Linked DNA regions of Thalassoroseus pseudoceratinae. The protein of the gene in region 2 interacts with the protein of the main gene of each other region in a pairwise test. Links are inferred from orthologs where the notes say so. Each region holds a gene or a part of one and is shown on either strand. Other genes may lie near its edges.

Region 1 (5,283 bases), on a different replicon or contig from region 2:
ACGCCTAGAATGAACCCGCCTTGGTCAACATATGTTCGAAGCAATGCCGCTTCTGCTTCCGTAAACTCGTGTGATTCCTCCGCGCTGAGATACAGAACCGGAGCCTGACGAACAGAAGCCACCGAATTGTTGGCCACGGCTTGGTTCAAGTTCAGCACTTGCCATGTGAGCAATTTCGGCCACATCGGACGGCCGGCAATTTGTTCGGTCAGGTGACGGATATCCCAGCGATGCCGAGTCCAATTCTTCGATTGCACCGCCTGTAATCCGTTGGCTTCACCAAACATGCCTTTCTGAATCAGGACGGGAGCCAATCCTTTCGAGAGGAACAACAATGCGAGACTCGTCCCAATAACCGGCTTCTTTTCCATCTTGCCGAAACCGACCCATTGGCCGTTCGATCGGCGTTGGGTCCCCACCAGATACTTCGCACCGCGACGGTACCAATCGTGCTGACCGAAGAACCTCCGGGCGCTGAGCCGTCCGGCACGTTCGAGACCGTAGAGATAGTACAGCACATGCTCACCGCTCGCGACTGGGCCGGGATTGCGACCGACCGTAAAGTGCCTCGCTAACCATTCGACAGCCTTTTCCAGACTTTCGTCTTCTGGCAACGCACCGCAGCAGATCGGTTCACCGTCGGGCGTTTCGTCTTGCTTCGGATCACGCAGCATTGCATTCGTGATCGCCAACGACGCAATCCCAGCAACCGTCATGCTGCCGGTACTCGGTTGTCGCTGACCAGCGTTGTTCACATAGTCCCAACCGCCATCGAGGTTCTGCGAATCGATCCAGTGCTGACGTGCACGTTCGATGGCAGTCCGATCGACTTCCAATCCCGCCTCGCTCGCCGCATGGAGTCCGAGAATTGCGTACTGAGCGTTACTCCGGTCGCCCGTCCAACCCGCCGCGAACTTCCCGGAAACAGTATACCCCCACGACCCGCGATTCGTGCCATCACGGGTTTGCGACCTCTCCAACTTGGCGACGAGCTTTTCCATCCGAAGCACATCGCGACCGCCGTCGCGAGCCGCCGACAATGCCATCAACATCAACGAAATGTCGTACGTGAAATCGGGGTCCGGTTCGCGAATGTTTCGCAAATACGTCAAGCCTTTGGCAATCTCTGGATCGTCGGCAGTCATACCGGAATTGATCAAGGCCAAGAGAACTAAACTCGTGACACCGATTTCGTACTGCTGACTGCCATCGACTCGCCAAGCCCCGTCGTTGGCTTGTTGACTAAGCAGGAAGCGGCGGCCGCGTTCGATGGAAGTTAGGACTTGCTGAGCTGAGAGTTCGTCATCCTGGGCAATGGCAGCCGCACCGTATGGCCCAACCATTACCGAACTCAGAACAAGACCAACCAGCCAACGTGGAATCTGGCTCATTCGTTCCACCTTCGTTTGGGCTTGTGATTCCGTTCAAGAAATTTCGCCACGTTTGACATGCGAAGGAAACCGTGACGACAGACCATTCGATTTTAGTCTGGTCGATCAGCCGATGCGACCGCCGATTCCACTTCCGTCAGCAATTGATCCAAGCGGAAGGGCTTATAAAGGACCGACCGCAATCCTTCTTGACGGGCCTTCACAATCGAGTGCGTCGGGTCGTAACCGAAGCCCGTCATCAGAATCACGGTTAAATCGGGACGAAGTTCTTTGATCTGATGAAAGCAATCGTAGCCGGTCATGTCCGGCAATCGAATGTCCGCGATGACGGCATCGTAGTCAAATCGGCGAACCATTAAGAAAGCTTCGTCGCCGTGATGGGCCGTTTCCACTTCACATCCATATCGCCCCAACAACTCATGGGCGGCGCGGCGGACGGATTCATCACTATCGACAACCAGCAGGCGTTTCCCCTTAAGTTTCGCACGCTCGGGACGGGGTTGCAGCAGGGGGTTGCTCACTTGCGGAGCAATCGCCTCGCCAACGCGTTGAATCAGTTGTTTAATTTGCCGAGTGTGATCAAGAATTCGCAGCAACCGATCCGAAACGTTCGGCTCATGACCAATGTAACGCTCCAAGACCCAAGCGGCGTCGTTCAGGATTTCGTCGACCGGATGAGCCACCTCCTGCAACATCCGTTCGGTGCTACGATTCGCGGTGGTGACCTTTTCCGCCAACAGCAGTTCCAGCGTGTTCAACGCCATTGCCACTTCGCGACTGAACAATTCCAGAAACTGCAAATCGTTCTCGGAAAATGCCCCGGGTTTGGGACTCTCGACATTGAAGGTGCCGAGAATGGTATCGTGGAGAATCAACGGAACTGTCAGCGAACTACGAGCCCCGGGTGCCCCGGGCAGATACAGTGGGTCGCTGTTGGTGTCTTCGCAGAGATAGCTCTTGCCGGTCGCTGCGACAAAACCAGTCACCCCGTTGTTCTGCGCGTCCGCCGTTAGCGTTCGTGCGGTGGCATCGTTTTGCATCCCGACGGCCAACAACGGATCCAACTGTTGCGTGCGTTTGTCGAGCAGGCGAATCTCAACGGTTTCGAATTCCAACAAATCCTGCGTATAGTGCAGAATCTTGGCTTTAAGCAATTCAATCCGCTCTTCGACAGACATATCCAGAATGTCTTGCGGAGCGAGGTCTCCCAGTTCCAAGCCAGCCTGATAAATCGCGTTGAGTTTCTGCCGTTGGAGAATCTCCACCGAAACGTCCCGCACGATCACCACGAGGTACCCCGGTAGATCGTTATCGCCATCGAACACCGGTTTCGCATGGACTTCGAAGTACAATTTTTCGCCGACTCTCAACGTACTTCGGGCGGATTCTCCAGAGCCGATCGCGGTATGGAACGGGCAAAAATCCGGTCCGAGAATCTCAGGCGAGCCGAACGCATCGTAGAACTTCAAACCAGACAAGTCGTCCTGACGACTCGCCAGAGTTTGCATTCGACGGTTCGACCACAGGATATGCAATTCCAAGTCGAGCAGTACGACGCCGTCGGGAACTTCGTCCAAGATGCCGCCGAGTTGTAGCATCCCGCCCGTAACGGGAACGCCATCACCAAGCAGCAGCACACAATCCACCGATTCCGTGTGCAGACACTTTAAACCATCTTTGAGGTTTGAACGGAAGATGAGTTCGTTGTCGGCTTGAAGACGGTCAATCCACTGCTCCGTCTGCGAGTCGGTCTGACCGACAACTAATATGCGGTTCGATTGGTCCATCGGACCCACGATTTCCCCTAACGATGGTTCCGAAGAAATAGCCGACACAGATAAATCATGATTGGGAATTATACGAGCGACTGTTGCGTTGACAAGCCACAAGCCGCTGCAACACAAGTGACACTCATTCCGGAGAGATGACCGTTAGCGAACTACCGTTTTGCGATTCTGTTGAGAATATCAACGCCTCGGTGCAAAACCTCGTCGTCTGCGGCGTAAGAAATTCGAAAATGCGTATCTTGTGAACTAAATACATTACCCGGAATAATCAACAGGTTATTCCGAATTGCTTCTTGCACGAATTCTGTTCCTGTGCCCCAGGGTGCTTTGACGAACAAGTAGAACGCTCCGTCTCCGCCGTGAATCTCGAAGTTTTCACTCAGTGAATCACGGACGAAATCGCGTTTTCCTCGATATTCCTCAACGAAGTGAGAAATATCGGTATCCCAAGCGGCGACGCCAGCCCATTGGATCGGATGAGGAGCACATACGAACGTGAACTGCTGCAATTTGATCATTTGTTCGATGATGTGCTTCGGACCGTGACAATATCCTAAGCGGTGACCCGTCATTGAATGTGACTTGCTGAATCCGTCAATGACGATGGTTTGATCGTTCCATTTCGCAGGGCTGACGAAGTCACCGTCGTAGCAGAACGAGCGATAGATCTCATCGCTGATCAGTGCTACATCGCGGTCGCGAGCCAGTTCCGCGAGCGCTTGCATTTCCTCGACACTGGCCACGTGACCCGTTGGGTTACAGGGGCTGTTACAGAGGATCACTTTCGTACGATCGGTCAGTGCGTCGGCCACACGGTTCACGTCCAAGCGGAAATCGGGATATGTGCTCACTTCCACGATTTTGCCGCCCACAAGTGACGTGAGATGCTTATACATCACGAACCACGGATCGAAGACGATCACTTCGTCGTCAGGTCCGACCAACGTCGAAAGTGCCAGCATCAACCCGCCGCTCGTGCCGCTGGTGACAAACGCCTGACGATCGGTGTGGCCGTAGGCTTCGTCGATTTCGCCTTGAATCTTCGCCAACAACGGCTTGATGCCTTGGCTCTGACTGTAGGCGTTCTTGCCGGAATCGACGGCGTCCTTCAACGCCTGTTTGATCGGTTCCGGCGTATCAAAGTGTGGTTGTCCGATAGACAAGTTCACCGGGTTCGTCATATTCGCCGCTAAATCGAACACCTTCCGAATTCCGGAGGCATCGATCTTGTGCATCCGATCCGTGATCCAATGCTGACTCATAAGAAAGCTCTTGCATAATTCTTCGTGGGGAAACGTCTCGTCTGATCATCTCGAAAACCGCTCCCCGTTGCCAGTCCGATTGCCAACCGTTGTTCTCACTCGGAATAGCACACGACGCTAGACCGAACACTTCTTTGTTCGCAGCTCTACGCTTTCAAGGTCCCGGTCATTTCAACAAGCCGAGATAGTGACATTTGATGACGGCTCAGCACGGTCAAGACATGAGCCAAGACGCCGATGGCATCGCACGTCGGCGAAGGGTTGGCGATCCAAACCCGACCGCTTTCCCCACCACCGAGGACGGCATTGTGATCTCGCATTGCCTGCGCCATTTCCGCGTGACTTCCGCCACCTCTCACCCAAGAAATCCCCTGGCGGATCAACTGCGGTTCGACTTCCGTCGGCGTGTGTGGCTCCAGCACAACGGGACGGCGAGGAACCTCGGTTTGCAGAGACTCCACGAGCAACGGCAGCAGAGTCCAAGCCGAAAGCAATTCGCCACCTTCGGTGATGAATGAACACCGTCCGCCATCATCGTCGATGAGAATTCCCAAGTCAGCTTGCGACTCGTGAACCGCTTCGGCCACGCGAGCCACATCGGAGTCCGTAATCTCGTTCACGTCCCGCACACGACGGGGAATATTGACCGAGACGAATCGGTAGGATCGCTCATCAAAAATCGAGGCAAGAGTTCGCATCATCATCGGAACGGAACAACCGACCACAACGGTGAACGGAGCCAACACCGGAAAAAGATTCGAAAGCCCCGTGGTGTATTCGTCCGAGATCCGACACGCCGACTGCACGCCTGCATTCCGAGTCGGGCGGTGATAGGGGTCGCGG
Region 2 (8,849 bases):
CATTCAGCACGGCGAAGTCGATTTCCGTGATTCGCGTCGCGATCAAACCCACGGTCGAATTTGGCGAATCACGTACAAGGGACGCCCCACCACCGAACGGCCGGACTTTGCAAAACTCTCGGTCGATGATGTGCTGAGTTTTTTGAAGTCCGATCAACCGTGGCATCGCCGACACGCGAAGTTAGCGTTGCGGGAACGACAGGTCGATATCACGTCCAACCTGAAAGCCTTCGTTTCTAATCTCGATGCGTCTAATCCGGAATATGATCGGCATCGGCTAGAAGCGATCTGGACCGGGCAAACGTGCGGTGTGATTGATGTGCCGCTACTTGTCTCTCTGATGCAAGCAAAAACATCTGGCGTGCGAGCGGCGGCGGCTCGGATTGCAGGCGATTGGATTGAACTCGATCAACAGATCCCGCAGCATCTCGCGAAGCTGGCGAGCGATACCGATTCACACGTTCGACTGGAAGCCGCGCGGGCATTCGCGAAATGGTCGGACCAAACGCAGGCGGTGCAGTCGGCACTTGCGGCTCGTTCCAATTCGATGGACCAATGGCTCGACTATGCCCTCTGGCTGACGTGCCGTGAGACTGCCGACGGTTGGCTCCCGAAACTTCAAGCGGGCGAGTTTAACTTCGACGGGAAGGCCGATGATTTGGCCTTCGCATTGCGTGCGATTCGGAACCCGGCGGCGGTGTCGTCTCTGACGAAATTGCTGAACCAAGGCGATGTTTCAGACGCCCAACGGGAGACGGTGTTGAACGTGCTTGCAGAACTTGGGCAACCAAACGATTTGAATGTCGTTTGGGATGCCGTTCGTGAGGAATCGACGACCGAAACACGTCGTCAGGAACTTTTAACGTTGTTGGCGCGGGCGGCACGGGAGCGAAAGGTCAAACCGTCGGGTGATCTCTCGGCGGCCGTGAAATGGTTGAACGACTCGGATGCAAAGACAAAATTGGCCATCGTCAATTGTGTGGCTGCATGGAAGCTGTCGTCAGCTCGGGATGAGCTACGTCTGTTAGCATTGGCGGATGATACCGACGCCGAGTTGCGCACCGCGAGTTTGTCCGCACTGACGGCTCTCGGGAATGCAAACGACGTTCTGATGAAACTCGTGCAATCCGATCGGTCTTGGCCGGTGCGTCGCCAAGGGGTGATTGCTCTGACAAAAACCGCACCGCAGAAAGCGGCGACCGCAGCCGTCGGGTTGTTGCAATCTGCTCCGACACCGGAAGCAACCGCTGCATTGTTTGTGGCTTTCCTTGAACGAAAGAACGGTCCCGCAGCGTTGACGGCGGCTCTCGACCAACACAAGTTACCGGCCGATGTCGCACGCATCGGGCTGCGAACCATTGATTCCACAGCCACGCCTCATGCGAAGTTGACCGAACAGTTGGCAAAAGCGGGTGGCATTACCAGCGGTCCGAAGCAACTTTCGGCGGATGAAATGCAGACACTTTTGACACGTGTAACCGATGCCGGTGATGCGACCCGGGGGGAAACGGTGTTCCGTCGGGAGAGTTTGGCGTGCATGACATGCCACGCGATCGCCGGTGCGGGCGGGAAAGTCGGACCGGATTTGATCAGTCTCGGTGGCAGCGCACAACCGGATTACATCGTGGAATCGCTGCTCGATCCAAACAAGAAGATCAAAGAAAACTATCACTCGCTCGTCGTGGCGACGGATGAAGGTCAAATCCTGACGGGGGTTAAAGTTCGACAAACGGACACGGAATTGCTGTTGCGAGATGCGAAGGACCAGCTCATTTCCATTCCGCTGGCTTCGATTCTCCAGCAGAAAGTCGGCAAGTCGTTGATGCCGGCTGGTTTGACGGAGAAACTGACTCAGACTGAGTTTGTCGATCTAATCGCGTTTCTCTCAGGGCTTGGGAAAGCGGGGAGCAGTAGTGTTTCACAAACTCCCGTGGCTCGACGATGGGAAGTCATGCAAGCGACGACCGAGGCGAAACATCAACTCCGCCGCACCAGCTACGATGCCGCCGCCAACAACCCAGACGCATTTGCGTGGAAGCCGGTCTACAGCCGCGTGAATGGCGACTTGCCGATTGCGGATCTGCCGGTGATGAACCAGCTTCGCGGCCCACGTTCCGGTGAACCGGTCGTCGCATTCGCCCGGACGGAGCTGGACGTCACTACTGAAGGTGAAGTCGTCTTGCGATTGAACTCACCAAACGGTCTACGAATTTGGCTCGATTCAAAACCTTTGGAACCCGCCGAATCGATGACCGTGCCGTTGAAGACCGGTCGTCATTGGCTCACCGTCGCCGTACTGACCGAGCATCGCAAAAAGCCAGTACGTTTGGAATTACAACCGGCAACCGATTCCAAAGCGCAAGCGAAGTTCATCGCCGGTAAATAGGAGGCTTCACTCTGTATTCGTCAATAAGAAAACGCCGCACGAGAGGTGAACTCCCGGCGGCGTTTTCGATGTTCTTGGTGCCAATCAAGGTTGATTGGTCATTACTCTTCTGGAGCTTCTTCAGCGGCTGGGGTTTCTTCAGCGGCTGGGGTTTCTTCGCCTTCAGCGGCTGGAGTTTCTTCACCTTCAGCAGCTGGGGTTTCTTCACCTTCAGCAGCTGGAGTTTCGGCAGGAGTTTCAGCTGGCTCTTCGCCGCCACCGCAGCCGACGGAGAAAACGGTCAGTGCGAGCATCATCATCCAAGCAGCAAACTTCTTCATTGCGAGTTCCCTCAAGAGAATTCCACAGATTTTCCGCACAGCCGACATGGCTATGCTGGCTCCAATCAAAGGGCCAGTGCACAGGTAAGAGTCCCAAGCGAAAAGATTATTCCCGAGAATTCTCGAAAAATACAAATTTTCAGAATGTTTTCCAATCGGCGGTTTTCGATCCCTGAGAAGGGGACGGATTCGACATTCCGACCGAGTCTGCCGATTGGTAGAATACAGGTGATTCGCTTCACTCAGACCCAGGGATATTGATGTCTGAAAATCGCCCGTTTGCCCATCTTCACTGTCATACGCACTACAGCTTGCTCGACGGTGCGAACAAAATTCCCGACTTGGTCCAAGCCACCAAAGACATGGGGATGAATGCCTGTGCAATTACCGATCACGGGAATTTGTACGGGGCGATGGAATTCTACACGACGTGTCGAGCGAACGATGTCAATCCGATTGTCGGTTATGAAGCGTATGTGGCTCCCGGGCATCGGACGGACCGTAGCGCATCGCGAATGAAGGAAGCCAGTCATCACCTGACGCTATTGGCGATGAACAAGACGGGTTTTCGGAACCTCATTCGGATGGCGTCTATCGCCTACACGGAGGGGTTCTACTACAAACCTCGAATCGACAAGGAATTGCTGGAAGCCCACAACGAGGGAGTGATTTGTCTCTCGGGGTGCGCATCGAGCGAACTGTCTCGTTACATTTTGGCGGAGGAAAAGGACAAGGCGAAGAACCTGATCCATTGGTTCGACAAAGTCTTCGGCGATCGGTTTTACCTCGAAATTCAGAATGCCGGCTTGGAGATTCAAAAGCTTTGCCAAGACGGCACGGTCGATCTCGCGCAACAGGTCGGGATCCCGTTGGTCGCGACGAATGATTCGCACTATCTCTGCCAAGACGACGCCAAAGCTCACGATATTTTGCTTTGCGTCAACACGCGTGCCGTCCGCAGCGATGCCAAACGGATGCGGATGGACAACGATCAATTCTTCGTGCGTTCTCCCGAACAAATGTACGAGGCATTCGGGGGACTGGAAGACGCCGTCGCTCGGTCACAGGAGATTGCCGACCGGATCGATTTGCAACTCGATCTCACCGAGAAGCACTACCCTGTTTTCCGTCCGCCAGAGCAAAAAACCGATAAGCAGTACCTCCGCGAACTTTGCGAAGAAGGAATGCTCTGGCGTTACGGTGAGGACGGCATTACGGAGGCCCACCGGGAGCGGCTGGACTACGAACTCGGCGTCATCGATCAGATGGGGTACTCGAGTTATTTCTTGATCGTGTGGGACTTTGCCCGCTTTGCCGTCGAACAGGGTATCCCTTGTCAGGCGCGGGGTTCGGCGTGCGGTGCGATCGTGGCCTATGTGCTCGGTTTCTCGCACGTGTGTCCGCTGAAGTACGACCTGCTGTTCGAGCGGTTTCTCGATCCATCCCGGAGCGAACCGCCGGATATCGATATCGACTTCTGTCGGGATCGACGACAACTTGTGATCGACTACACCAAAGAGAAATACGGTATCGAAAACGTCGCCCAGATCGGCACGTTCGGTACGCTGAAAGCGAAGATGGTTGTGCGGGACGTGGGGCGTGCGCTTGGTGTGCCGCTGCCTCGGGTCAACGAAATTGCCAAGATGGTGCCCGACACGCTGAACATCAAGCTTAAAACTGCCGTCGAAGAGTCGCAAGACTTGCAAGACGCTTACAACAGCGATCCGCAGGTGACGGAACTCATCGACATTGCGTATCGATTGGAAGGCTTGGCCCGAAGTGCCGGGACACACGCGGCGGGTGTGGTGGTCGCGGATGACCCCATTTCCAACTTTATTCCGCTGCAACGCATTACCGGCAAAGAAGACATCATCACGCAGTGGGACGGGCCGACCGTCGAGATGGTCGGTCTGCTCAAGATGGACTTTCTCGGTCTGCGGAACCTGACGATCCTCGACAAAGCCGTCAAAAACGTCGAACGGTATCGCGGCAAGAAGATCGATCCGCTTGAACTTCCATTGGACGATCCGAAGACGTTTGCCCTACTCCAACGGGGTGAAACGAAAGGCATCTTCCAGTTGGAATCCGGCGGGATGCGGGATTTGCTCACGAAGATGAAGCCCGACCGCTTCGAAGACATCATCGCCACCAGTGCGTTGTACCGACCTGGCCCGCTCGAGGGCGGGATGGTCATGGAATATGTCAACGTGAAGCATGGTCGACAGGAGCCCCGAAAGATCCACCCGGTCGTGGATGAAGTGCTTGCCGAGACCAACGGAGTGATGGTCTATCAAGAGCAAGTCATGCGGATTCTCAACCGTGTGGGGAACATCGAACTTCCGGCTTCCTATCGGTGTATTAAGGCGATCAGTAAGAAGAAACTGAAAATCATCGCCGACTTCCGCGAGCAATACGTCCAAGGTGCTCGCGAAAATGGAATTCCCGAAGCCACCGCGATCGAGTTGTTTGAACTCATCGAAAAGTTCGCCGGTTACGGGTTCAACAAATCGCACAGTACGGCTTACGGTGCCGTGGCCTATCAAACCGCGTATTTGAAGGCTCACTATCCGGCGGAATTCATGGCGGCACTTCTTTCGTGTGGCATGGAAGATTCCAACCGCATCTCCGAGCAAACCGATGATTGCCGGCGGATGAAGATCGAAGTACTCCCGCCGGATGTGAATACGTCGGACGTGGAATTTGCTGTCGTCGATGACAAAATTGGCTTTGGTCTCGGAGCGATCAAAGGGGTCGGTGACGCGGCGGTGCAGCAGTTGGTGGCCGAACGCGAGGCGAACGGTCCGTTTCTGAACATTTACGATTTGACGGAACGGGTCGATCCGAAAGTTCTTACCAAATCGGCTTTGGAAATTTTGATCAAAGCCGGTGCCCTGGACAGTTTCGGACCGAATCGTGAGCAACACTTGCAAGCGGTCGATCGGGCTGTGCAAGCGGCCTCGGCGAAGCAACGAGACCAAGCGCGTGGCCAGAAAAGCTTGTTTGGTGGGGATGACGATGAAGCCGAGGAAACCGAGATTAGCCTTCCCGACGCTGCCGATTGGACAAACAGTCAGAAACTTGCGTACGAACGAGAGGTTCTCGGGTTCTATCTGACATCACATCCGTTGACCGAACACGCCGACAGGCTGAGTCGGTTTTCGACGCACACGGCGGCCGAACTCAAAGAACTGCCAGAGAAAGCGGAAGTGTTGTTGGCGGGGATGGTGTCAGCCATCAAAAAAGCACAAACGAAGAAGCCCAGCCGAAATGGGAACCAACGGTATGTGAACTTCGATTTCGAGGATGCCGGCGGAGTCGTGCGGTGCATTATGTGGCCGGAAGAATTTGCTCGCATGGGGCATCTCGTCGAGACCGATGCGATCCGCTTCGTCAAAGGTCGCGTCGATCAACGCAGCCGAGAACCGAATGTCATCGTCGATCAAATGCTGACGATGGAGGAAGTCGAGAAAACATTCACCGACAAATTGGCCGTGAAATTCCAGCACGGATTGCACGACGAACAGGACATGATCCGCGTGCGGGACGTGATCAGTCGGCATCCGGGGACTTCGGAAGTGGTGCTGCTTGCGGAGATGCCCGACGATGCCAATCCCGGCCAGCGATTGCGTTACGTTCTGCAAACGCCGGATTCGTTCCGTGTCGGTTGCACTTCGGAGTTGAAAGCCGAATTGGTGGAGGCGATTGGCGAAACCCACTTTAAATTCCACGCACAACCAATTCGCAAGGCGGGGTCCAGTCGAGGTGTCGGTCGGTAATGAAACTGGTGTGAATTGGAGATTCGGGTTTTCGTAGGAGACGGACTATGATGGATACGAATACGACAGATGCCGAAATTGCCGCTCCACCGGGAACGTCGCGAGGGCTTCGCTGGTTCGTTGGGCTTGTCGCATTGACTCTGCTCGTGACAGCGGCAATGTTTCTTTCCGGCGCAGGCACAAATCCGGTCTCAGAACCATTCACGGAAACAGAGGCAGCCGCACGACTGCAAACCGGTTCGACGATCCGAACGAAAACGCCCAGCGATGCGGATTATGTCCGAGCACTCATCGGGCGATGGAAGCGACCCGAATCCTACGGCGACATCACACTCACGCTCAAACCCGAAGGCAGAGGCACGATGTACGTGGAATTTTCCACGGTCTACTCGCTCCTGGTCGATGACGAACTTCTCGTGGATATCAAATGGGAAGTCAAAGATGGCCGGTGTGTGTTTCAATCGATTCGTGGCAAACCGCAAGCCGCCTTCGAATTGGTCACGAAACTCAAAGGTAAAGTTCGTGATCAAAAAATTATCGAGGTGACGAGCAAACGAGCGATCTTCTTCGATGACAAACGCAAGAAAACCAAGAAGACCTGGAAACGCTTGCCGGACGCGAACAAGAAATAAGCTCGTCGATCCGTTTTCCGACCATCACTTCAACGGCTTGAGACCACTTGCCACTCGTTTTTGATTCAGCAATCCGAATGCGTCAGGTTCGAGTTTCAAAAATTTCACAAGTTGCGACGTGGTCGTTTCGAGCGAATCGGCAACCTCGGCCGCATTCCACTCCCCTGCCTCAAACGCATCGAGAGCCTCCGCGAGCAACGCCGGAAAATCGTCGTGAGTGTTGCGGACTTGAATTTTCTTTGAGCGAACACGAGTCGTCCATAACTCGCTGGGAGTGTTCCACTCCCGACGCACTTGAAGTGCGAGAGCGATACGGAGTCGAAACAACGCGGCCTGTAAGTTCTGCGATTGGGACCGGCGTTCATTGGCTTCCGCAGAGACACCAGTTGGACGATGATGTAACACGACCGCCGTTTCCACCTTGTTCCGATGTTGTCCACCGGGACCGCCGCGTTTGAGACGTTTGACATCGCATTCAGACTGCAACTGGTCGGGGGGAATTTCTGTAGGATGTCGAAACATGAAATTGGTTCCGATTTGCCGCCCGTTCATGCGGACGATAACTTAGATCATATCCCGGCCGTTTGTATTGCCGGTGTGATCCGTTGATTCATTTCTTGAAGTATAGAAAGCTCGCTCGATGAAATTCATTCGAGTCTTGGTGGTCCTGGTCGCGATTGGATCGTGTGTGGGCTGCGGTTCGTCATCCACCCGATCGGCCGCGGTGATGGGGTGGGTCGTGGCCCGTGGCGGCAGCGTGACCGTCGCTGGGAAATCGTTGGCAGTCAAATCGCTCTCCGACATCGACGATGGCGCCACGGAAATCCAACGCATTGATCTCAATGGTCAAGATATCACCGACGAGGATTTGAAGAACCTTACGGTTCTCAGCGATCTGCAATTTCTCGGTCTGCACGGAGCGCCTATCACGGACGCCGGGGTTGATGCCTTGTTGGAAATCGAGAATCTGAAGGAACTGGAACTCTCAGCGACGAACATCACCGATGCGGGAGTTGTAAAGTTGGCGGGCCTGACCAGCTTGGAAAAACTCACGCTTCACAATACAACTGTGACGAAGAAGGCCATCGAGGAACTTCAAAACAAAGTGCCCGGATGCCAAGTTATTCAGTGACACGACCACTCACGACAATAGCTTGAATTGTGCACCGAAATTAGGATGATTCCGGTACGCTCCCTTGGTCTTTTCGGCCTCGTCCGTGGAGTTCATGCAGCAAACTGTTGCGGGTGTACTTGTCGGGAATGCCGCCGAGATTACGGTGGGCGATGAGTTCGGCCACGATGCTGACCGCGATTTCCGGCACGGTTTGCGAACCGATATCCAAACCCAACGGAGCGTGCACACGTTCGAGTGCATTCGCAGAGATATTCTCGGCAAGGAGGTCTTCGAAGATCAGTTTGATCTTGCGGTGCGAACCGATCAGACCCACGTACCGGGCTGAAGTCTCAGCGAGATGGTAAAGGGCTTCTTCGTCGTGATTGTGGCCGCGAGTCACGATGATTGCATAGGTGTCGGGATCGATTTCCAACCCTGAGAGCGCTGTGTCAATGTCAGCGACAATCAACCGCTTCGCTTGCGGGAATCGTTCCAAATTGCAGTACTGTTCACGGTCATCGACAACCCACACATCAAAGTCTGCCGCCGCCGCGAGTTTGGCAACTTCTTGCCCAACGTGCCCTGCTCCGACAATCAACAACCGACACCGATCCAACCGGG

The links. Proteins that work in one complex are often made in the same cells at the same time.
Region 1: the proteins of dnaE (region 2) and G6R38_RS03555 interact in binary tests that used the Escherichia coli proteins (3 or more experiments, as listed by UniProt). The link is inferred for Thalassoroseus pseudoceratinae from one-to-one orthologs.

Annotation. Positions count from the first base shown.
Region 1 is NZ_JAALXT010000001.1:953,298-958,580, forward strand. Bases 2,386-5,283 are described here. They hold G6R38_RS03555 (pyridoxal phosphate-dependent aminotransferase), read right to left. Parts: upstream 4,441-5,283; coding sequence 3,331-4,440; downstream 2,386-3,330. Other genes in these bases: G6R38_RS03550 (hybrid sensor histidine kinase/response regulator), read right to left, coding at 2,386-3,178; G6R38_RS03560 (phosphohexomutase domain-containing protein), read right to left, coding at 4,587-5,283. Also shown: G6R38_RS03545 (DUF4159 domain-containing protein), read right to left, coding at 1-1,391; more of G6R38_RS03550, read right to left, coding at 1,484-2,385. UniProt on the Escherichia coli protein: Shows aminotransferase activity with methionine and histidine as substrates, and to a lesser extent also with phenylalanine.
Region 2 is NZ_JAALXT010000004.1:69,477-78,325, reverse strand. Bases 2,606-6,682 are described here. They hold dnaE (DNA polymerase III subunit alpha), read left to right. Parts: upstream 2,606-2,966; coding sequence 2,967-6,482; downstream 6,483-6,682. Other genes in these bases: G6R38_RS14615 (hypothetical protein), read left to right, coding at 6,530-6,682; G6R38_RS14625 (hypothetical protein), read right to left, coding at 2,606-2,706. Also shown: G6R38_RS14630 (PVC-type heme-binding CxxCH protein), read left to right, coding at 1-2,386; more of G6R38_RS14625, read right to left, coding at 2,488-2,605; more of G6R38_RS14615, read left to right, coding at 6,683-7,114; G6R38_RS14610 (peptide chain release factor family protein), read right to left, coding at 7,139-7,636; G6R38_RS14605 (leucine-rich repeat domain-containing protein), read left to right, coding at 7,755-8,246; G6R38_RS14600 (XdhC family protein), read right to left, coding at 8,287-8,849. UniProt on the Escherichia coli protein: DNA polymerase III is a complex, multichain enzyme responsible for most of the replicative synthesis in bacteria. This DNA polymerase also exhibits 3' to 5' exonuclease activity. The alpha chain is the DNA polymerase catalytic subunit.